One region of the Bacillus sp. KNSH39 genome, then DNA from elsewhere that is predicted to be linked to it. Evidence: a T-box and tRNA genes for the amino acid it is inferred to sense, from the RefSeq annotation. Region 1 holds a T-box; the other holds one or more tRNA genes.

Region 1 (11,143 bases):
ATGTACCATTTTGATGCTGATCATGAGGAGAGTATTTCAAGCGTCTCTCTTCGTGATTCCGAAGCGAGACAAATTGCAGCTATATTGGGCGGAATGGTATATAGACCACAAGCTTTAGATACGATTGAAATGGCCTTTGAAGGATTATCAATTGAGTGGTTTAAGGTGGAAAATAATGCACCAGTCGTACAAAAAACAATTGGTAGTTTACATGTCCGAAACACATATAACGTAACGATTATTGCCATTTTGAAAAAGAATATGAAGAAGTTCTTTAATCCAGGCCCAGATTCTATCATTGAAGCTGGCGATATGCTCGTACTATCAGGTGAAAGACATGAAGTAAAAAGAATTATTAATGAGTTGCTTTCAGTAGGAGGGGATTCATAATCGATGGATACTTTAATCTTTGAAGTTGGGACTGCGTTAGTATTAGTCGCTTTTGCAGCTATTCTCGCTGCAAAGTTAAAGTTCTCGATTATTCCGTTTCTCATTATACTCGGTATGCTAGTGGGGCCCCATGCCCCAGATTTAGGGCTTATCGATTTAAGATTTATTGAAAGCGGAGAAGTTATTTCCTTCCTCGGCCGTGTTGGCGTTATATTCCTCTTATTCTATTTAGGCTTAGAATTCTCAATTAAAAAATTAATTAAATCAGGAAAGTCAATTGCTTTTGGGGGAACTGTTCATATATCGCTTAATTTTATATTAGGTTTACTTTACGGATATATAATGGGTTTCCCCTTATTAGAAACATTAATTATTGCTGGGATCATAACAATTTCATCGAGTGCAATTGTTGCGAAAGTAATTGTTGATTTAAGAAGATCTGGTAATAAAGAGACGGAGCTAATTTTAGGAATCATTATGTTTGATGATATCTTTTTAGCCGTATATTTATCAGTCGTTTCAGGATTAGTACTCGGAGGGGCAACGTCACTTGTAGGGGCTCTTACATCTATTTTAATCGCAGTAGGGTATATGCTACTATTCTTTGTAGTTGCTAGAAAAGCTACACGATTTTTAAATAAAATGTTAGATATTTCGTCCAATGAAATTTTTATTATCGTAATATTCGCTATTTTGTTCTTTGTAGCAGGATTTTCAGAAACGATTCATGTCGCGGAGGCGATTGGAGCATTATTATTGGGGCTCGTCTTTTCTGAAACAGAGCATAGTGATCGAATTGAACAGCTCGTTGTTCCGTTTCGTGATTTCTTTGGAGCTATATTCTTTTTCAGCTTCGGTTTAAGTATAGACCCATTTTCACTTGGAGGAGCAGTGTGGTTGGCATTAGGAGCAGTTTTCATTACTCTTATCGGTAATTTTACTGCTGGAATGGTTGCGGGGCGTAAAGCTGGGTTATCGCATAAGGCTTCTACGAATATCGGTTTAACACTTGTATCACGCGGAGAATTTTCCATTATCGTCGCGAATATTGGAATTGCGGGCGGCTTAATGGCAACTATTAAACCATTCTCAGCTTTGTATGTTTTAATATTAGCATCGTTAGGACCTTTGTTAACGAAAGAATCTGGGAGAATATATTCCTTATTAGATAAAATATTTAAATGGAGCGCTAAAGAAAGTGCGAAGCGAGAAAAGGAAGTTGGATAGTATAAAGAGGCTGCATGAAGTTCATGCAGCCTCTTTATACATTGTTACTGTTGTCATTTTTTGTCGGTAAGTCGATATATTTTAATAATCGCTGATATAATCCAAGAAGCAATCAGTATAATTTCATTTACCGTCGAACCATTATCTGAATTTCATCAACTATTAATCAGTTGCCTTCCTATTTAAAAACGACTACAATTTTACTGTTATATATATGAACGAAAAAAATAGAATAGGAGGGGAAACTATGCCAAGGAAAGTATGGCTATTAGTAGCTGGGATGATTATTAATGTCACGGGTGCTTCTTTTTTATGGCCTTTTAATACAATTTATTTGCATGATCACCTAGGAAAATCTTTATCTGTGGCCGGAATGGTATTAATGATCAATTCGCTTACTGGTGTAATCGGAAACTTGCTCGGCGGTGTTTTATTTGATAAATGGGGCGGTTATAAATCAACTTTAGTAGGGATTGTGATTACACTTGTATCGATTTTAGGTCTTGTGTTCTTCCACGGTTGGCCGTTATATGTTGTATGGCTAGCGTTAATCGGCTTCGGTTCTGGAATGGTCTTCCCATCGATGTATGCGATGGTTGGTACGGTTTGGCCAGAAGGCGGAAGACGGGCATTTAATGCGATGTACGTTGGACAAAATGTTGGTATTGCGATCGGAACAGCATGTGGTGGATTAGTTGCATCGTATCGTTTTGATTATATTTTCTTAGCGAATTTTATTTTATACTTTGTTTTCTTTTTAATTGCTTTTATTGGATTCCGCGGTATGGAAGACAAGAAAGAGCCAGGAGTGCAAAAAGAAGTCGAAACGAAAAAAGGGTGGTCACTTACACCTGGATTTAAAGCACTTCTTATCGTGTGTGTAGCATATGCTTTATGCTGGGTTACATACGTACAGTGGCAAGGAGCGATTGCAACACATATGCAAGAATTGAATATTAGCCTTCGTCACTATAGTTTACTATGGACGATAAACGGAGCGATGATTGTTTGTGCGCAACCACTTGTTAGTATGCTAATTCGTTGGATGAAGCGTTCTTTAAAACAGCAAATTATGATTGGAATCTTCATTTTTGCGGCGTCATTCATTGTGTTAAGTCAAGCGCAGCAATTTACGATGTTCCTCGTTGCGATGGTAACATTAACAATTGGTGAGTTATTTGTATGGCCTGCGGTTCCAACGATTGCAAATATACTTGCACCAAAAGATAAATTAGGATTTTATCAAGGTGTCGTAAATAGTGCGGCGACTGTAGGGAAAATGTTCGGACCGGTCGTTGGCGGAGCAATTGTGGATTTATACAATATGGAAGTATTGTTTATAGCAATCATGGTAATGCTTGTAGTAGCGCTTATAGCAACGAGCATTTATGATAAACGAGTAAAAGTAGAAGAAACAGTTGAAGAAAAAATTGCAGTTTAGTTTGACGGAACATGTAACATGTTTTAGAATATATTTAAATAAAACAACCTTTAGAACAAGGGAGATAGCTCGGCTGTCTTAAGATGAATTCGTTAGTTATTAAGAGTAACGATTAACCGAGAAGTCCTCGCTTTAAGTAAGCTCTTAAGAGATACTAGGTGAAGGATAGTTCACTTAACTTATATGTGTAATAACAGTGAGAAGGAGTAGTAGTAATAGAAGCTGGTTTAGAGAGTTGACGGTCGGTGCAAGTCAATCCACGTTTCGTTATGAACTCGCCTTTGAGTTGCAGTTGTGAAACTAATAGTAGCAATTGCCGTTAATCCACGTTACGGATCTAAGCGAATGTATATTTGTACATTAATTTAGGGTGGTACCGCGGGAATCTATAACCTCTCGTCCCTTTCTAGGGATGAGAGGTTTTTTGTATTTTGGGCGGTGAAAATAAATAGAATTTCAAGGAGGGTATCTCATGAGCTTTAATCATCAAGAAATTGAGAAGAAGTGGCAAGGGTACTGGGAAGAGAATAAAACATTCCGTACGCCAGATGAGACAGAAAAACCAAAATTTTATGCACTAGATATGTTCCCATATCCATCAGGTGCAGGCTTACACGTAGGACATCCAGAAGGTTATACAGCGACAGATATTTTATCTCGTATGAAGCGTATGCAAGGATATAACGTTCTGCATCCAATGGGATGGGATGCATTTGGTCTTCCAGCAGAGCAATATGCACTTGATACTGGAAACAGCCCAGCTGAATTTACAGAGCATAATATTAATACATTCCGTAACCAAATTAAATCATTAGGTTTCTCTTACGATTGGGACCGTGAAGTAAATACAACAGATCCAAACTACTATAAGTGGACGCAATGGATCTTCCTAAAACTATTTGAAAAAGGCTTAGCTTACGTTGATGAAGTACCTGTAAACTGGTGCCCAGCACTTGGTACAGTACTTGCAAACGAAGAAATCATTGACGGTAAGAGTGAGCGTGGTGGACATCCAGTTGAGCGTCGTCCGATGAGACAGTGGATGTTAAAAATTACAGCTTACGGAGATCGTCTATTAGAAGATCTAGATGAGCTTGATTGGCCTGAAAGCTTAAAAGATATGCAACGTAACTGGATCGGTCGTTCTGAAGGTGCAGAAGTACACTTCAACATCGATGGTACAGACGAGAAATTCACAGTTTTCACAACGCGCCCTGATACATTATTTGGTGCAACATACTGTGTACTAGCTCCAGAACATGCACTTGTTGCAGAAATTACAACAGCAGAACAAAAAGAAGCGGTAGAAGCTTACATTAACGCTGTAAAAATGAAGAGTGACCTAGAGCGTACAGAACTTGCGAAAGAGAAAACTGGTGTATTCACTGGTACTTACGCAGTTAACCCAGTAAACGGTGAGAAATTACCAATCTGGATCGCTGACTATGTTCTTGCAACTTACGGAACAGGTGCTGTAATGGCAGTTCCAGCTCACGATGAGCGTGACTATGAATTCGCATCAGTATTTAATCTTCCAATGAAGGAAGTTGTAAAAGGCGGAGATATTACGAAAGAAGTGTACACAGGTGATGGTGCACACGTAAACTCAGCATTCCTTGATGGATTAAATAAAGAAGAAGCAATCGCAAAAATGATTGAATGGCTTGAAGCAACGAGCGCAGGAAATCAAAAAGTAACGTACCGTCTACGTGACTGGTTATTCAGCCGTCAACGTTACTGGGGTGAACCAATTCCAGTAATTCACTGGGAAGATGGTACAATGACAGCTGTGAAAGAAGAGGAATTACCATTAGTTCTTCCGAAAACAGAAAACATCCGTCCTTCAGGTACAGGTGAATCACCACTTGCTAACATTGACGAGTGGGTAAATGTTGTTGATCCTGAGACTGGTAAAAAAGGTCGTCGTGAAACGAACACAATGCCGCAATGGGCTGGTAGCTGCTGGTACTACCTACGTTACATCGATCCAAACAATAGCGAAGCACTTGTAGATCCTGAAAAAGTAAAACAATGGCTTCCAGTTGATATTTATATCGGTGGTGCAGAACATGCCGTACTTCACTTACTATATGCTCGTTTCTGGCATAAAGTATTATACGATATCGGTGTAGTTCCAACGAAAGAGCCATTCCAACAATTATTCAACCAAGGTATGATTCTAGGTGAAAACAACGAGAAAATGAGTAAATCAAAAGGTAACGTTGTAAATCCTGATGATATCGTAGCAAGCCACGGTGCAGATACACTTCGTCTATACGAAATGTTCATGGGACCATTAGATGCTTCAATTGCTTGGTCTGAAAATGGTCTTGACGGAGCTCGTCGTTTCCTAGACCGCGTATGGCGTCTATTCGTTCAAGATAACGGTGAATTAAGTGAGAAAATTACTGACGCACCAAATAAAGAGCTTGAAAAAGCTTACCATCAAACAGTGAAGAAAGTAACAGAAGACTATGCAGAGCTTCGCTTCAACACAGCGATTTCTCAAATGATGGTATTCATCAACGATGCATACAAAGCTGAAACACTTCCAAGAGAATATGTAGAAGGTTTCGTAAAAATGATTGCACCAGTTGCACCTCATATCGGGGAAGAGCTATGGAGCAAACTTGGATACAATGAAACAATCACATATGCAAGCTGGCCAACATTTGATGAGTCTAAACTTGTAGAAGATGAAGTTGAAATTGTTGTTCAAGTTATGGGTAAAGTTCGCGCAAAACTAACAATGAGTAAAGACGCATCAAAAGAAGAAATGGAACAACTTGCACTTGAAGCAATTCAAGACCAAATTGAAGGGAAAACAGTTCGTAAAGTAATTGTTGTTCCTGGAAAACTTGTTAATGTTGTTGCAAATTAATTTATTCTAAATAAAAGCTCAGAGTATGTATACTCTGAGCTTTTTTGTGTAGAAAATAATCTCTGGATCACTCTAGTCTAAGTTTTCAATTATTCCAATACGTACAAATAAAAGAGCGGAATTCCAATACAGACAAACACCTATTTTTCTATAGGAAATATGATAAAAAAGGTAGGCTAAATTGAGTAGAAGAGGTGAAAGGAATGAAAGGGATGGACAATAATGCACCACATGGCTTTTTCGGAGGTGGATCGGATAGTTATGAACAAATGATGTTAATGGGAGGCGGACAACAAGGATATGGCGGAATTCCGAGCTGGATGGGTGGAACACCTGGAGGATTTTCCACATCAGTAGCTGGAGCACAAACTGGAATTCCAACATTAACAGGAGGATTTCCATCATCAGTAGCTGGAGTGCAAACAGGAATCCCAACATTTGTAGGCGGAGCAGCGGGAGGAGTACCAGTAGGCGTACCAACTACATTCCCATCTTTCGTTGGAGGAGTACAAACAGGATTTCCGGTACCGGGAGTAGGTGTTGTGGCAGGCGGAGTAGGTGGTTATCCACAAGGTTTTTACGGTCACCATGGCCACCACGACGGTCATCATGGACACCATGGCCATCATGGACATCATCACCACCAAGGTCACCATGGCCATCATGGCCACCATCACCATCATGGCCACCATCACCACCAAGGTCACCATGGCCATCATGGACATCATCAACAACAAGTACATCACCACGGCCACCATCATATGCATCCGCAGGCTGTTCTTTATCAAACTCACCAAGGCCAACATGGTCACCATGGACATCACCACCAAGGCCAACATCATGGACACCAAGGTCACCACCATCACCAAGGTCATCAAGGCCAACACGGTCATCATGGGCACCAAGGCCAACATCATGGACACCAAGGTCAACAGCACCAACAGCACCAACAATATCAGCAATATCAACAACAACAACAATCTTCTCCTTGGACAGGTGGAATTGGAGCAGGAGGAGCGGGGGCAGCAGCAGGAGCGGCTAGCATTAGTGGAGCTGCAGGACATGCGGGACACGTGGGTCATTAATGATTGCCAGAAAAAAAGACATAATAAAAAACTGCTAGGAAATCCTAGCAGTTTTTTTCAGCTTCTTGACGCTGACGTTCAATTTCAGCACGAAGTTGTGGTTCTGGTGCTTGCCAGCCTTCAGGTTTTAGAATTTTACCGTCACCTTCGCGGAATCGAGGTTTCCCGTCAGGGAATAGTTTTGCCATGTTTGCGTTATTTACAATTTCGAATCCTTTATCAGGACGTACGCCCATTTCGGCAAACGTGCCGAATGCAAAGTAAATAAGGTCAATCAGTGCATCATATTGATCTTCAACAGTCGTTGCTTCTAGAAATTCTTCTAGCTCTTCTTGCATAAAACTCGCACGGATTTTTGCACGTTCTTCTGTTAATTTTGTTGGAGTATTTGTCACAGGATGTCCGAATACTTCATGCATTTTCGCAACAAGTTCGTATCCTTTATCTAAACCTTTTTCGTTTGTCATGTTGTTTCATCCTTTCTTACGTTATGCCGAAGTTTATTGTAACATAAGGTGATTATGAAATGAAAAGAACATCTTATCGAAATAAGATGTTCGCTCGTTATTCTTCTTTTTTTATTAAAAGGGATGAAATAAGATCGATGCCAAAAATACCGACCAGTAACATTGGTATAACGACAAGCAAGTAACGTGTGAAGGAAACATTTTTTAAGTATGTATGAGCAAATAAAAAGACGCCGAGAAATAAAATACCATTTAAAATAGGCTTTACTAATTTTTTAGACATAAGCTCCCCCATAAATATCTTCTCTCTCTATTTGATAATAAAAAAACTCCTCTCTCCGTTGTATCATGCTAGAGAGAGGAGTTCAATCATTTCTCATTCAATGACACCAGAATTTGTAATATTTACGGTGTATTTTATATGAACCGGAACATCTTTATACATTTGTCTCCATTCTTCTAATTTGAATGGGCGATAATGTTGTTTATACTTTGCACCTAGCCCGAGAGGATCGACGCCTAAAGATTTAAATTGCTTAATTAACTTAGTAGCTTGTTTATCTAATTGTTTTTGGATATCTTTTTCAATGTTTTGTGTGTTCTTGTTATTTTCTAAGTTAATTTGTTTTGATAGTTCTTGAATACGTGCATCAAGACGAACGTGAATGAAAAAAGAAGGCTTTCCGTTTTTAATTTTTATATCGTAAGTTGGAACAGAACGAATATTATTAATCATTACGTACGCAGAATCTGTTTTAAATTCATGTGAATCTAATTTATGTTTCTCTAATAGTCCTTTAAATATGAACATATCTTTTTCCGCAATTTTACCGATATATTTATCTTTTTTAAAAAGGCCAATTCCGGTAATTTTTATTTTATCACCATGCTTCTTTAGAATGGGAATATAGTAGTCTTTTCCTTCTTGATAATAGCGAAATGCTCCTATATGTAGATTATCCGCTGGTAAAGGTCCGGTCTCCATGTTATGTTCTAGCAATTTTTTTATATAAATTGCAACGTTGTATGAAGTCGAATATTTGCCTTTTAAAAGTTCAGTACCATTCCCATCTAATAAAGCAGCATATAAAGCGTTCCCTATATTCACATCTCGAAGTAATGTATCGAATGAAGTAGACATTCCTGTTTTGGCAAGTCTTATTGTATATAGAGCGACACGCATTTGTCCGCTAGCAAATGGTTGAGAAGACTCTAAAGATGTGTCTGCTTTTACTTGTTTTACTGCATTTGCACTGCCTTCAAAAACTTGAACTTTATTTCCTTTTTTCTGAATGGGACAAACGAATGTCACTTTTACTTTATTATCTTTTGCGACATCAAAAACGCTTCCTTGAATAAGTTGTACATCATCGATAATATTTTTTTGTAAACATCCAATTAGACTGAAGAATGTTATACAAGAAATAAGTATTAATTTGCTTGTGCTTTTGATTTTTTCCATTTTCTTTTCACCCACACAATAATAAATAGGATTGGGATGTATACATAAATGAGCCAAAAACTAACTTTTGATACATTACTAATAAAGTTATTAATATCGTGTCTGTTGGTTAAAAGTTGCGAAACAATGAGAGTGATAAAGATAAAAGCAATTAAAATACCCCTTTGTTTTACACGGAATATTTCATGTGTTCCTCTCATTGACGCCCATAAAGGGAGGATGAAACTTGAAATAATAACGAGTGCATAGCCTGAAATTGCAATATATTCGAGTCTTTCTATAAATGGTAATTGAATGACTTGGGTCATAGAAAGTTGGGCCCATATCGTTTTTAACAATTGTTTTTCACTAAAAAATGCAAAGGCTAAAAGGGTGCTAAATAAATATAGAAGATTTGAAAATAGTGCTCCAAACTGAGCGTATTTATGAGATTGCATAGGCTTTTTCACAAATGGATACACCATGAGGTAAATTTCAAAACCGGTCATACTGTAGATTGACAGTTGAGCGGATTTTAAAATGTCTGAAAAAGAATGTGTGAATATAGGTAGTAAATTATCCCAATGTGAATATTTCAAAACGAATAAGCTTAGAAATAAGTATCCTAATGTACCACCAACAGAGATGACGCAAATACCGGTAATTACACGAAATCCAGAAGAGATAATGTAATAGCTAACTAAGCATAAAAAGAGTGTTAACATAAAGGTGGAAGCGGTAGGAAACATCCATACTTGAATAATTTCAACATATGTTCGGATGACCGAAATACTAACGATTAAAAAATAAGCCATAAAGATGATGCTAATGCCATTTCCTAGCCATTTTCCAAATGTTTGCCGATGTAAATCAACTAAATTCCCATTTGTTTCTTTTAATAAGACATACATCATCCATATAAGAATATGGATGAAAATTCCTGTGATTATAACTCCCATCCATCCGTCGTATCCAGCGGCCTTTGCGATAATTCGAGCGAATCCGAGAACTCCAGCACCAAACTGTGCACCGTGAATTAAGAAGAAAACAAAGATAGGAGATATTTGATATTTTTCTTGAACTTTACTCATCAATGCACCTCATTTCTCAATCATCAAAATCTGATCTATGTTTTGTTGAAATTCCTTTCGCTGCTTTTTTTACATGTTGTGGTCTTGCTTGCACATCTCTCGTATCAATCATTGTTAATGGAAAACGAATCCAAGAATCTTTAACTGATTGTTGCCTTGTCGGATAAAACAAAGCGTACGGCTTACGTAAGGAAGTAAGTCTAAAGAGATGAGTAAATAAAAAGATAAATCCAAGAGAAATCCCGAACAATCCGCCTATTTCTGCAAACATAAGAAAAGGAAAGCGTAGTAATCGAACCGCATTACCCATTTTATAAATAGGTGTAATAAAGGAAGCGAGTGCTGATAGTGCAACGATAATTAATAAAATGTTACTCGTTAAACCTGCTTGTACAGATGCTTGTCCGATTACGATACCCCCTACAATACCGAGTGTTTGCCCGACTTTCATCGGTAACCTTGCGCCAGCTTCTCTCAGTAAGTCGATTGCAAGTTCTAAAAAGAGTGCTTCAATTAAAGGTGGGAATGGTACTTGTGCTCTTGATAAAATTAAGGTTTCAAGTAAATCACTTGGAATAAGTTCATAATGATAATTTAAAACTGCAACGTATAACGGTGTAGCGCAAATTGAAAATAGAACGGCAATTAATCTTAAAATCCTTGAAAATGTAGCGTACATCCAGGAGACGTTATAGTCTTCTGGTGAAATGAAAAAATCAAAATAGGATACGGGTGTTAGTAAAACACTTGGAGAACCATCAACAAAAATAGCGATTTTTCCATCAATTAGTGCTTTTGTAACTCTATCAGTACGTTCTGTATTGATATAGAGAGGGAAAATCGATTTTTCACCCATTAATTCTTGTAAATAAGCACTATCATTAATTTGATCATATTCAAGAGCGCGTAATGACTCTTCTAGAAAATCTACATTATCTTTTTCAGCAAGGTTGTCTAAATACATCATGACAACTTTTGTTTTTGAAAACTCGCCAATAATCATTTCTTTTGTTTGTAAATCTAAAACAGGAAGACGTTTTCGAACTAAATTAATGTTTGTATCAATATCCTCTACGAAACCTTCTTGCGGACCAATAACAGTTGATTCGTTTAAAGGAGG
Region 2 (11,143 bases), 130 kb from region 1:
TGGGTAGCTATGTGCGGAAGGGATAAGTGCTGAAAGCATCTAAGCATGAAGCCCCCCTCAAGATGAGATTTCCCATAGCGTAAGCTAGTAAGATCCCTGAAAGATGATCAGGTTGATAGGTTCGAGGTGGAAGCATGGTGACATGTGGAGCTGACGAATACTAATAGATCGAGGACTTAACCATATAATATGAAGCAATGTTATCTAGTTTTGAAAGAATATAAAAAACTTGTTGACTTTCGAAAGTAAATGAGTTATAATAATTCTTGTCTTAAATGAATACAGTCTGGTAATGATGGCAGAGAGGTCACACCCGTTCCCATACCGAACACGGAAGTTAAGCTCTCTAGCGCCGATGGTAGTTGGGACCTTGTCCCTGTGAGAGTAGGACGTTGCCAGGCAAATGGAGGATTAGCTCAGCTGGGAGAGCACCTGCCTTACAAGCAGGGGGTCGGCGGTTCGATCCCGTCATCCTCCACCATTTAGCCGACTTAGCTCAATTGGTAGAGCAACTGACTTGTAATCAGTAGGTTGGGGGTTCAAGTCCTCTAGTCGGCACCAGAAATCATGGCGGTTGTGGCGAAGTGGTTAACGCACCGGATTGTGGCTCCGGCATTCGTGGGTTCGATTCCCATCAGTCGCCCCATTTTTCTTAAATAAATTAATATGCGGGTGTGGCGGAATTGGCAGACGCACCAGACTTAGGATCTGGCGCCTTTGGCGTGGGGGTTCGACTCCCTTCACCCGCACTTTTAATTAAATAACTCATACATGTCTTGCGGAAGTAGTTCAGTGGTAGAATACAACCTTGCCAAGGTTGGGGTCGCGGGTTCGAATCCCGTCTTCCGCTCCAATTTTCAATATGACATGCCGGGGTGGCGGAACAGGCAGACGCACAGGACTTAAAATCCTGCGGTGGGTGACCACCGTGCGGGTTCGACCCCCGCCCTCGGCACCATATGCGCCCGTAGCTCAATTGGATAGAGCGTTTGACTACGGATCAAGAGGTTAGGGGTTCGACTCCTCTCGGGCGCGCTTTTATTAACGGGAAGTGGCTCAGCTTGGTAGAGCACCTGGTTTGGGACCAGGGGGTCGCAGGTTCAAATCCTGTCTTCCCGATATTCCTAAAAAACATGGGGCCTTAGCTCAGCTGGGAGAGCGCCTGCCTTGCACGCAGGAGGTCAGCGGTTCGATCCCGCTAGGCTCCACTTATATTAATATCATTTATGGCGGTGTAGCTCAGCTGGCTAGAGCGTACGGTTCATACCCGTGAGGTCGGGGGTTCGATCCCCTCCGCCGCTACCATAAAGGACCTTTAGCTCAGCTGGTTAGAGCAGACGGCTCATAACCGTCCGGTCGTAGGTTCGAGTCCTACAAGGTCCACCATTAGACGTATATATCTCGGAGGTATACCCAAGTTCGGCTGAAGGGATCGGTCTTGAAAACCGACAGGCGGCGAGAGTCGCGCGGGGGTTCGAATCCCTCTACCTCCTCCATTTTTTCTAAAGTAAATATTTTATCATCGCGGGGTGGAGCAGCACGGTAGCTCGTCGGGCTCATAACCCGAAGGTCGCAGGTTCAAATCCTGTCCCCGCAACCAAATGGTCCCGTGGTGTAGTGGTTAACATGCCTGCCTGTCACGCAGGAGATCGCCGGTTCGACCCCGGTCGGGACCGCCATTTTTACATAAAGGCTCGGTAGCTCAGTCGGTAGAGCAGAGGACTGAAAATCCTCGTGTCGGCGGTTCGATTCCGTCCCGAGCCACCATTTTGAAAACGCAAGCCGACTTAGCTCAATTGGTAGAGCAACTGACTTGTAATCAGTAGGTTGGGGGTTCAAGTCCTCTAGTCGGCACCACTTTCAAAATGAGCCATTAGCTCAGTTGGTAGAGCATCTGACTTTTAATCAGAGGGTCGAAGGTTCGAGTCCTTCATGGCTCACCATTTACAATTTAATGCGGGTGTAGTTTAGTGGTAAAACAAGAGCCTTCCAAGCTCTGGTCGAGAGTTCGATTCTCTTCACCCGCTTTTCAATTATGGGCCTATAGCTCAGCTGGTTAGAGCGCACGCCTGATAAGCGTGAGGTCGATGGTTCGAGTCCATTTAGGCCCACCATAATTGTTCCGCAGTAGCTCAGTGGTAGAGCTATCGGCTGTTAACCGATCGGTCGTAGGTTCGAGTCCTACCTGCGGAGCCATATTTATAGAGAAGTACCCAAGTGGCTCAAGGGGCTCCCCTGCTAAGGGAGTAGATCGCGAACGCGGTGCGAGGGTTCGAATCCCTTCTTCTCTGCCAGAACTGGCCCGTTGGTCAAGTGGTTAAGACACCGCCCTTTCACGGCGGTAACACGGGTTCGAATCCCGTACGGGTCATACTAAAAGAGATAGCATAATCTGCTATCTCTTTTTTGTTGTATAAAAATGGACTTTGGATAGTCTGCTTTTTTATGCAATAGAAGAAATATGAAGTATTCGCTGTTGCAGTTGGGTACATAGAGAGCGGTAAATACAATCATGTTAATTATTTGGACCTGTATGAATATGAAGGAATTAACTTCAACTTGAACTTTTACCCCAGCTGTATGGCTGTAGCCTCCTACACTTGGAGAAACCGATGAAAATGCATCTGGGAGCTACTGTGGAAAATAAATAATATATAGAAGAAGCTGCTTTCTCTCAATAGCTGTGATCTACTGAAGACAGCTTTTTTATGTTGTCAGTATTGTCGAGTTTTGTCGGTAAGTCGATATATTGCAAAAATCGCTGATATAATTTGAGTTACGATCGATAAATTTTAATAATCGCTGATATATTTGGAGTTACGGTCGATATATTCTAAAAATCGCTGGTATAATTTCACTTACCGACAAAAACCACAAGAAAATCCCTTTCACAATCTAAAGAAAACGCCTCCATTGAAATGGATTCCACACCTATTCCAATAACTTTACACTCTATGTGAAAAAGTTCACAAATAGGTCATAATTTGTGAAGTAATTCACAATAATACGTGCTACAATATGAATGTAAAGAAGTTAAACAACATTAAATTAGTATTTTAATTAATTACTTAAACAATCATAAAAAAATATATGTGAACAATAGAGAGGGGAAATTACCATGAAAAAAGGTATCAATCGTGTAGTATTAGTAGGAACAGGAGCTGTAGGTTGTAGTTACGCTTACTCAATGATCAACCAAGGTGTAGCTGAAGAATTCGTATTAGTAGATGTTAATGAAGCAAAAGCAGAAGGGGAAGCAATGGACTTAAGCCATGCGGTACCATTCTCTCCATCACCAACAAAAGTTTGGAGCGGTAGCTATGCAGATTGTAAAGATGCAGATTTAGTTGTTATCACTGCTGGGTTACCACAAAAGCCAGGTGAAACTCGTTTAGACTTAGTTGAGAAAAATACAAAGATCTTTAAACAAATCGTTCGAGGCATTATGGATAGCGGATTCGATGGAATCTTCTTAATCGCAACTAACCCAGTTGATATTTTAACTTACGTAACTTGGAAAGAATCTGGTTTACCGAAAGAGCGCGTAATCGGTTCTGGTACTACTTTAGACTCTGCTCGTTTCCGTTACATGTTAGGTGACTACTTAGATGTAGATCCACGTAACGTTCATGCTTACATCGTTGGTGAACACGGTGACACTGAACTTCCAGTATGGAGCCACGCTACTATCGGTGTACAAAAATTAGAAACAATCTTAGCTAACAACGAACAGTACAAACAAGAAGACTTAGACAAAATCTTCGAAAACGTACGTGATGCAGCTTACCATATCATCGAGCGTAAAGGTGCAACTTACTACGGAATCGGTATGTCACTACTTCGTGTAACTAAAGCAATCTTAAACAACGAGAACAGCGTATTAACTGTATCTGCATACCTTGAAGGTCAATACGGCGAGAAAGATGCTTACGTAGGTGTTCCAGCTGTAATTAACCGCGAAGGTGTACGTGAAATCGTAGAACTTGAGCTAAATGAAGATGAAAAAGCGAAGTTCGCTCATTCTGTAAAAGTATTAAAAGAAACAATGGCACCAGTACTATAATAATTGCTAAATAGTTCAGAGGTGGGAAACTGCTTCTTACCTCTGAACTTATATAATTTAATATAAATTCCTTTTCCGGTTTCCCTTGTATATCCCCAATATACCCCTTTTGCTGGATAAGGGTCGTTTATAGAAAAAGAGCACTCTATTTTACGTAGAGTGCTCTTTATTATTCCGCTATTTGCCGGGCAGTAAAATCTCAATTGATTAAAGTTTCACTTTATTATTTTTTAGGCGTTAATCCTAATTTCTTTAAAATATCTGCCAGTGTACCGCTTTTTGATTTTTCTACAGGTGTTTGTGATTTAGATGCATCTGGCCCTTTTTTCAAGAAGTTCTTTTCAACGAAGCGAATATCTTTTTCGTCGACAATACCATCTTTATTAAGATCTCCGTCTTTTACAGTTAGTCCTTTTTTACCATAGTTGCTAGCAATGATTTCAGCATCTTTAATATCGATTACTTTATCACCATTTACATCGCCGGCAAGGTTTTCGTCAGGTCTTGCATAATAATATTGGCCAAGCAACTTACCGTCTTTTTCAGTACCAAGTTTCGTTGTTAGGCGGCTTGTTAAATGTCCTGGCACCTCTACATATAAGTTATAGTCGCGTTTATTAACTGGAAGTCCATTTAGTTTGAAGTATCCGTATTTATCTAGTGAGCCTTCAAACTTATGACGGTAAGAATCAGTCGCATATACTTTTACGCCAAGCTTTGTATAATCGAACTTTTCATCTAAATATCCGCGTTCATTTAAGAATGCACCAGGTTTAATATTTCCTTCTACTAATGAGTTTAAGGACATAACTGAGAATGTTTGATCTTGAAGTACACGCATTCTATTTGGTTCTGATTCACCTTGTTTCCAGTAAACAAAAATTGGTGATTCTAATTGAGCGTTTGCTTCATAAAACTCATCATTTTCTACTTTGAACGTTACATCAATGAACGGGAAATCACCATCTAATCCAGCAAAATTTTTGTCATCGATAGCTCCGCCAACTGTAACAGAGCCTGCCTCTAGTTTCGGTTCATTTACTTTTGCGGTTACCCCTTTTTGGGAAAGTAGCTTTTCAAAAGCAGGATTAAATTTCGCATTTGCAAATTTGAAGTTCTTCTCTAGGAAGTTTACATTAAATTGCCCAGCAACAAATTGTTTTACGTGTTTCGCGTTTAGTGTTACTGTGAACTCGTCATTTTTATATAATTCTTTTTTATCGTAACTAGTTTTTGCATATTGAGCACCTTGCGGGATAAACCAGTAGTTATTTACACCGTTTGGATAGTCAGGACCTGCAGTTGCATAATCGAAAATATATACGCCTGTGTTCATTGGACCTTCCGTTCTGAAGGAGTCAGGTGTAATGCCAACTTTAAAGTCGCCATTTGCATTAATCGGTAAAAACTTATGCAAGTATGGAGAATAGTCATAGTACATAACGCCATTCGCTTCTTGCGTAATGTTTAATCCTTTTCCTTTTAAGTAATCAACGTTTGAATCGTATACGTTTCCTTTAATCCATAGTGCTTTTTTGCCATCTTCTACTGTATAATTTTCTTCATTTAACTCGTAAATACCAGGTTTTAATCCAGTTAATTTCACTTCTGGTGGTGTATTATCAATTACAACATAATCACCTTTTACACGTGCTTTCCCAGCCTTATCATAACCGACAAACTCAATTGTGTAGTCTCCTTCTGGTAAGTTGATTTTCTCATTACCGATTGGTTTTGCAGGATCATTTGTAAAAGGATACACTTTTCCATTAAAGAATGAATCTAAGTAGTAATACACATCAGTTTTTAGGCCACTCGTGTTTAATGTTCCAATGAAGCCAAGAGCTTTATTTGTTTTGGAATCTTTTACGATAAGATCTAACGTTTCAAGTTCGCTGTTTAATTGGAATGCTCCGTGAACATACGATTCACCGTATGGATTGAATTTAGATGTATCAGTTGAAATTGCTTTTCTTGATAGTATTGCATTTTCAATACCAGGCTCTGATACACGAATAGAGAATGGGATTTGATATGTTTCTTCTTTATTTTTTGTGTTCGTAATATGAATGTACCCTTCATATCGGCCTTGTTTCACACCGGCTGGAACATTAATTTTTGCTTCAATTTCACCTGTTTTGCCAGCATCAAGAGTAATTGTTTCTGGAGCAGAGATTTTTACACCGTTTGCGACAGCATCGTTAATAGTAGACGATGCTGGTGTATAAGAAATTTCTGTTTTAAATTCTTTTTTCTCTTGTTTATTATGATTAGTTACTTTTATATTTCGTTTTTGTTCAAGAGCTTCACCGTCTTTTTGATAAAACTTACCGAATGCAATAGATCCAGTTTCTTCGGGTACTTCAATTACTTCATCATTTACAACAGTTTGTGTCGTATCTAATACTTTAAAGCTTGTTTCTGTACGAACGGCGTTGTAAGCATCTACTCGCCCAGCTCCAACTTCATATACGGAATATTTTTCTTTTAAATCATTAGCTGTGTTCATAAGAGACGCTTTTACATCGAACGGAGAGTAGTCTGGGTGTTCTTGTAAAATTAGAGCAGCAACGCCAGCGATATGAGGAGAAGCCATAGATGTTCCTTGCATACGCTCATAGGAAACAGCGTAGTTTTCACCCTCTTGCGGGTCGTTAATATATTCAGGAACTGTTGAAAGGATAGCGACACCAGGCGCTGTAATATCAGGCTTAATATCATCATTTGCTGTAACAGGACCGCGTGAGCTAAAGTCTGCAAGATGATCGCCTTCTGTTTGAATGTAATTAATTTCATCGAGAGTTAAGGAGGTGCTACCTTGTTCGATTTGAGCTTTTAGTTTTTCACCTTCTTCTTTCGTTAGGCGGAATGCTGGAATGTATTTTGTACTTTCGCCAACGTAGAAAGGAATTTCTCCATCCACATTGTTATAAATAATAACGGCTTTTGCACCTGCTTGTTTTGCATTAGCAATTTTTTCATCAAATGACAGTGTACCGCGTGCAACGAGAGCGATTTTTCCTTTTACATCTTTTTTACTAAACTCGTCAGGCGTACCAATTCCTACATATTCAATAGGTAAAGTTTGTCCCTTGAAATCTTCTATTTTATCAGTGAAGTTTTTGCCGAATAGAATTAGGTTAGGAAATTGTAATTGTCCAGCATGACCTGATAGTTTCGGTAAGGAAATAGAGCTATCACTTGCTCCAACCGTAATTGCAAATGGTGAAGCACCTGGTGATCCGAGTGTTGATGGATTTGGTCCAGAGTTACCAGCAGCAACGACTGTAACAACGCCTGAAAGCATTGCATTATTAACAGCGATAGATGTTGGATCGAGTGGATTGTTGCTATCATCACCTAACGATAAGTTAATAACGTTCATACCGTCAGAAATGGATTTATCAATTGCAGCGATAATACCTGAACTATCTCCACTTCCGTATGGACCGAGTACACGATAGTTATACAGTTCAATGTCAGGTGCAACACCTTTTACTGCTGAATCAGATTGGTTCTTCTTTTGGGCAGAAACGATACCTGCTACGTGAGTGCCGTGGGCTGTGTAGAAGGAAGAACCACGGTTATCAAATTCAGGAGCACCAGATTGTTGCCATTCTGAATAAGTAGTTTCCATTGGATCTGCATCATTATTAATAAAGTCCCAACCCTTTACTGAGTTTAGGTCTACTTTGCTAGAGTCCTCACCAGGTTTCGCGCGATAGCCTTTATATACGTCTTTTAAGTCAGGATGATTGTAATCAATACCTGTATCTAATACACCAACTTTAATTCCTTTTCCGGTAATGCCCTCACTATGTAACTTATCTACTCCAATTTGCGGGATGCTATCTGTTAGTTTTTGAGGCGCTTTTTGCTCAGCTTGTTTTGGTAAATTTAATTTCACTTCGTAATCTTTCCAAATACGTTTTACAACGCCAATTCGTAACAATTCTTCTACTGTATTTGCTGGTAATGTCATCGCAACACCATTTATCGCATGCTTATAAGAACGTTTAATTTGTACAGACTGGAAGTTTCCTGATTTTACTGATGGGCTGAATTGATAAAGACGTTTTAGTCCTTTTTCGAATTCTTCATGTTCTTGATCAATACGTGCTTTTATATTTTCAGGAGCAGACTGTAATCCTTTTTCTTTTTGTTTTAATTCATTAATCTTTACTGGAGCAGTTTGAAATTCTACGATGATATTTACAGGCTCAGAACTACTCGTATTAATATCTGGTGAAATTGTAAAACCAGGGTTGGCATCTACCGTTTGTAATGCCAGGCGTTGTTCTTTAGAAAGCTTAGATAATATAGAATGAGCATTTGAAGATTCAATTTGGTTAATAGGACTTTCAGCAAGTACATTGAACGGAATAGCAGTTGAAAACAAAACGCCAGCTGTTACAATTCCGGTAACAAAACGATTTTTCTTTTTCATTTATAGGCCTCCGGTAATTTATATTTTTAAAAATTATTTCTCCACGCCAGCCGTTTGCTCAGTATGGAATGTCCAGTTTAGCTGCAGGGAATCACCTTGAAATTTATTTTGATCTTGGTCGTTATCTTCAAATGAGAAGAGGACGTGTAAGTAATCTGTTTCACCAGATTTAATACCATCTATTAAGTTATGACGTTCTAGAGACGTAGCGACATCTTCAGGTTTCATAGTTTTTAATTGTGATAGTTTTGTTTCCCACACAATCTCATGATCATCGTTTGGATTAGATGGCTGTCCATCATTTACTAGAAACTTGACGATAATGTGATCACCTAAATCTTCACCGTCATTATTTTGCTTTGCATCTGTAACTTCATATGATGTTTCAAGTGCTACTTTTGCGATATCCAATGTACCTTTATTTTCAAGCTTGAAGTTCCTTTCAATAAAATCACCTGGTTTTAAATCTTTCACATTAACGATTACACTTGGATTAATAGAAAGATCTAGTGTTCCAGCTTGAAATGAGTTACTTGATGTTTCTGAATCACTGAAATAGGCGAATACACCGCCGAATGTAAGGGATAAGCCAAGTGAAGCGGTGATAACTCCCATTCCTACTTTTTGTTTTAATGACATAAGAAAGCCTCCTAGTTAAATTTGTATAGCAACCGTTCGCAACAAGGATAAATAAGTAAACATAGTAGTCCGCTATGAATTGTAGTTAAGAAAGAACAATGTTCTTTATTGAGAACAAGTATATGCTTATGAATTTCGCATTTCAATAAAATTGTGACAAAAAATATTGAGAAACATTTTTTTATGACAGATTATTTTGTTTTGATTTTGAGTGGAAAATAGCATGAAAAATAGGATAAACATAATAAAATAAAGGTTGAGAAAAAATAATTGATAAAAATATAGAAGGATAATAAAGCGTTTTCAATGAATATTCGTCAAAATTCGATATTTTACACGGAAATGTGAAGAAAAACTAACGTTTTTAAGAAAAAAACGAATATTTTTTATAAATTAACAAGGATATTGCAGTTTTTCGCAGAAATAGTTAAAGTATAAAAAATTCTGTCATCTAAGTGAGGTGAGCATATTGAGTGTAATAAATTGTGAAGAAGTGAAACGAGATGAGTTTCATACAGAAAAGTACTATGAAAGTTATAACATCTTTGGCGCACATGTTGTGACGGAAGATGAGATTCAAGGGGTACGATTTACAGTGTGGGCTCCTCATGCGAAAGCAATGAGTGTTGTTGGAGATTTTAATGAGTGGGATTATGAGCAACATAAAATGCTACAAGTGACAGAAGAAGGCATTTGGTCCTTGTTTATACCGCATATTGAAGAAGGAGAAATATATAAATATGCGATTGAAACGTTGGCTGGTGACGTCATTTTAAAGGCAGATCCGTATGCTGTATATGCAGAAGTAAGACCGAATACGGCATCTGTAGTTTTTGATATAAAGGGATATGAATGGAATGATAAAAACTGGACTCGTAAGAAAAAGAAAAAATCGATTTATAAAGAAGCGATGACAGTTTATGAATTGCATTTTGGTTCTTGGAAAAAGAAAGAAGATGGAACACTGTATTCTTACAGGGAAATGGTAGAAGAACTCATTCCATATGTGGTGGAACATCAATTTACACATATTGAAATTATGCCGCTTGTTGAGCATCCATATGATCGTTCTTGGGGATATCAAGGAACGGGATATTATGCAGCGACGAGTAGATTTGGTACACCGCATGATTTAATGTATTTTGTCGACGAATGTCATAAATATGGAATCGGTGTCATTTTAGATTGGGTGCCGGGGCATTTTTGTAAAGATGCTCACGGTTTATATTTGTTTGATGGCACACCGACCTATGAATATAAAGATAAAGATGTACAAGAAAATCCAGTATGGGGAACTGTCAATTTTGATTTAGGAAAGAGAGAGGTACGTAATTTCTTAATTTCAAATGCGTTATTTTGGATGAGATATTTCCATATTGATGGTTTCAGAGTAGATGCAGTTGCGAACATGTTGTACTGGAATAAAGAAGGACAAGAGCAAAGTAATGAGCATGCTGTTTCATTTTTAAGAGAGTTGAATGAAGCAGTGTTTGCAGAGGATGAAGATTTTCTTATGACGGCAGAAGATTCAACAGCTTGGCCACTTGTAACAACTCCAACGTATGAAGGTGGGCTTGGATTCAATTACAAATGGAACATGGGCTGGATGAATGACGTGCTGAAATATATGGAGTGTGCGCCTGAATATAGGAAACACATTCATGAGAAAATGACGTTTTCTTTGCTATATGCGTACTCTGAAAACTTCATATTACCGCTTTCTCATGATGAAGTCGTTCATGGGAAAAAGTCGTTATTAAATAAAATGCCAGGTGATTACTGGGATAAGTTTGCTCAGCTTCGTTTATTATATGGATATTTCTTTACTCACCCAGGAAAGAAATTACTTTTCATGGGAGGGGAATTCGGACAGTTTGATGAGTGGAAAGACCTTGAAGATTTAGATTGGAATTTACATGATTTTGAAATGCATCGTTATATGCATGATTACTTTAAAGAGCTCATAGCATTGTATAAGCGCTCAAAACCACTTT

Evidence for each region. The T-box of region 1 lies ahead of leuS (leucine--tRNA ligase). A T-box ahead of a tRNA ligase gene usually reads a tRNA of that ligase, here a tRNA-Leu.
Region 2: it encodes a tRNA-Leu, which carries the amino acid that the T-box ahead of leuS (leucine--tRNA ligase) is inferred to sense. The anticodon was not compared.

What each region holds. Positions count from the first base shown of each region.
Region 1 is NZ_JBQXYO010000001.1:3,114,454-3,125,596, reverse strand. Features, by position in the region: gene ACUL40_RS15975 (cation:proton antiporter regulatory subunit) at 1-390, shown strand, start outside; gene ACUL40_RS15970 (cation:proton antiporter) at 394-1,617, shown strand; gene ACUL40_RS15965 (MDR family MFS transporter) at 1,865-3,058, shown strand; T-box leader at 3,246-3,465, shown strand; gene leuS (leucine--tRNA ligase) at 3,531-5,939, shown strand; gene ACUL40_RS15955 (hypothetical protein) at 6,143-7,024, shown strand; gene ACUL40_RS15950 (hypothetical protein) at 7,069-7,491, opposite strand; gene ACUL40_RS15945 (hypothetical protein) at 7,589-7,774, opposite strand; gene gerHC (spore germination protein GerHC) at 7,868-8,953, opposite strand; gene ACUL40_RS15935 (spore germination protein) at 8,923-10,023, opposite strand; gene ACUL40_RS15930 (spore germination protein) at 10,040-11,143, opposite strand, start outside.
Region 2 is NZ_JBQXYO010000001.1:3,248,808-3,259,950, reverse strand. Features, by position in the region: rRNA gene ACUL40_RS16775 (23S ribosomal RNA) at 1-184, shown strand, start outside; rRNA gene rrf (5S ribosomal RNA) at 286-401, shown strand; tRNA gene ACUL40_RS16765 (tRNA-Val) at 406-481, shown strand; tRNA gene ACUL40_RS16760 (tRNA-Thr) at 486-561, shown strand; tRNA gene ACUL40_RS16755 (tRNA-His) at 571-646, shown strand; tRNA gene ACUL40_RS16750 (tRNA-Leu) at 669-749, shown strand; tRNA gene ACUL40_RS16745 (tRNA-Gly) at 779-853, shown strand; tRNA gene ACUL40_RS16740 (tRNA-Leu) at 870-958, shown strand; tRNA gene ACUL40_RS16735 (tRNA-Arg) at 962-1,035, shown strand; tRNA gene ACUL40_RS16730 (tRNA-Pro) at 1,046-1,119, shown strand; tRNA gene ACUL40_RS16725 (tRNA-Ala) at 1,136-1,208, shown strand; tRNA gene ACUL40_RS16720 (tRNA-Met) at 1,229-1,305, shown strand; tRNA gene ACUL40_RS16715 (tRNA-Ile) at 1,310-1,386, shown strand; tRNA gene ACUL40_RS16710 (tRNA-Ser) at 1,404-1,496, shown strand; tRNA gene ACUL40_RS16705 (tRNA-Met) at 1,524-1,600, shown strand; tRNA gene ACUL40_RS16700 (tRNA-Asp) at 1,604-1,679, shown strand; tRNA gene ACUL40_RS16695 (tRNA-Phe) at 1,692-1,767, shown strand; tRNA gene ACUL40_RS16690 (tRNA-Thr) at 1,782-1,857, shown strand; tRNA gene ACUL40_RS16685 (tRNA-Lys) at 1,868-1,943, shown strand; tRNA gene ACUL40_RS16680 (tRNA-Gly) at 1,957-2,027, shown strand; tRNA gene ACUL40_RS16675 (tRNA-Ile) at 2,038-2,114, shown strand; tRNA gene ACUL40_RS16670 (tRNA-Asn) at 2,122-2,196, shown strand; tRNA gene ACUL40_RS16665 (tRNA-Ser) at 2,204-2,294, shown strand; tRNA gene ACUL40_RS16660 (tRNA-Glu) at 2,300-2,371, shown strand; gene ACUL40_RS16655 (L-lactate dehydrogenase) at 3,119-4,063, shown strand; gene ACUL40_RS16650 (S8 family serine peptidase) at 4,287-8,510, opposite strand; gene ACUL40_RS16645 (CalY family protein) at 8,544-9,149, opposite strand; gene glgB (1,4-alpha-glucan branching protein GlgB) at 9,619-11,143, shown strand, end outside.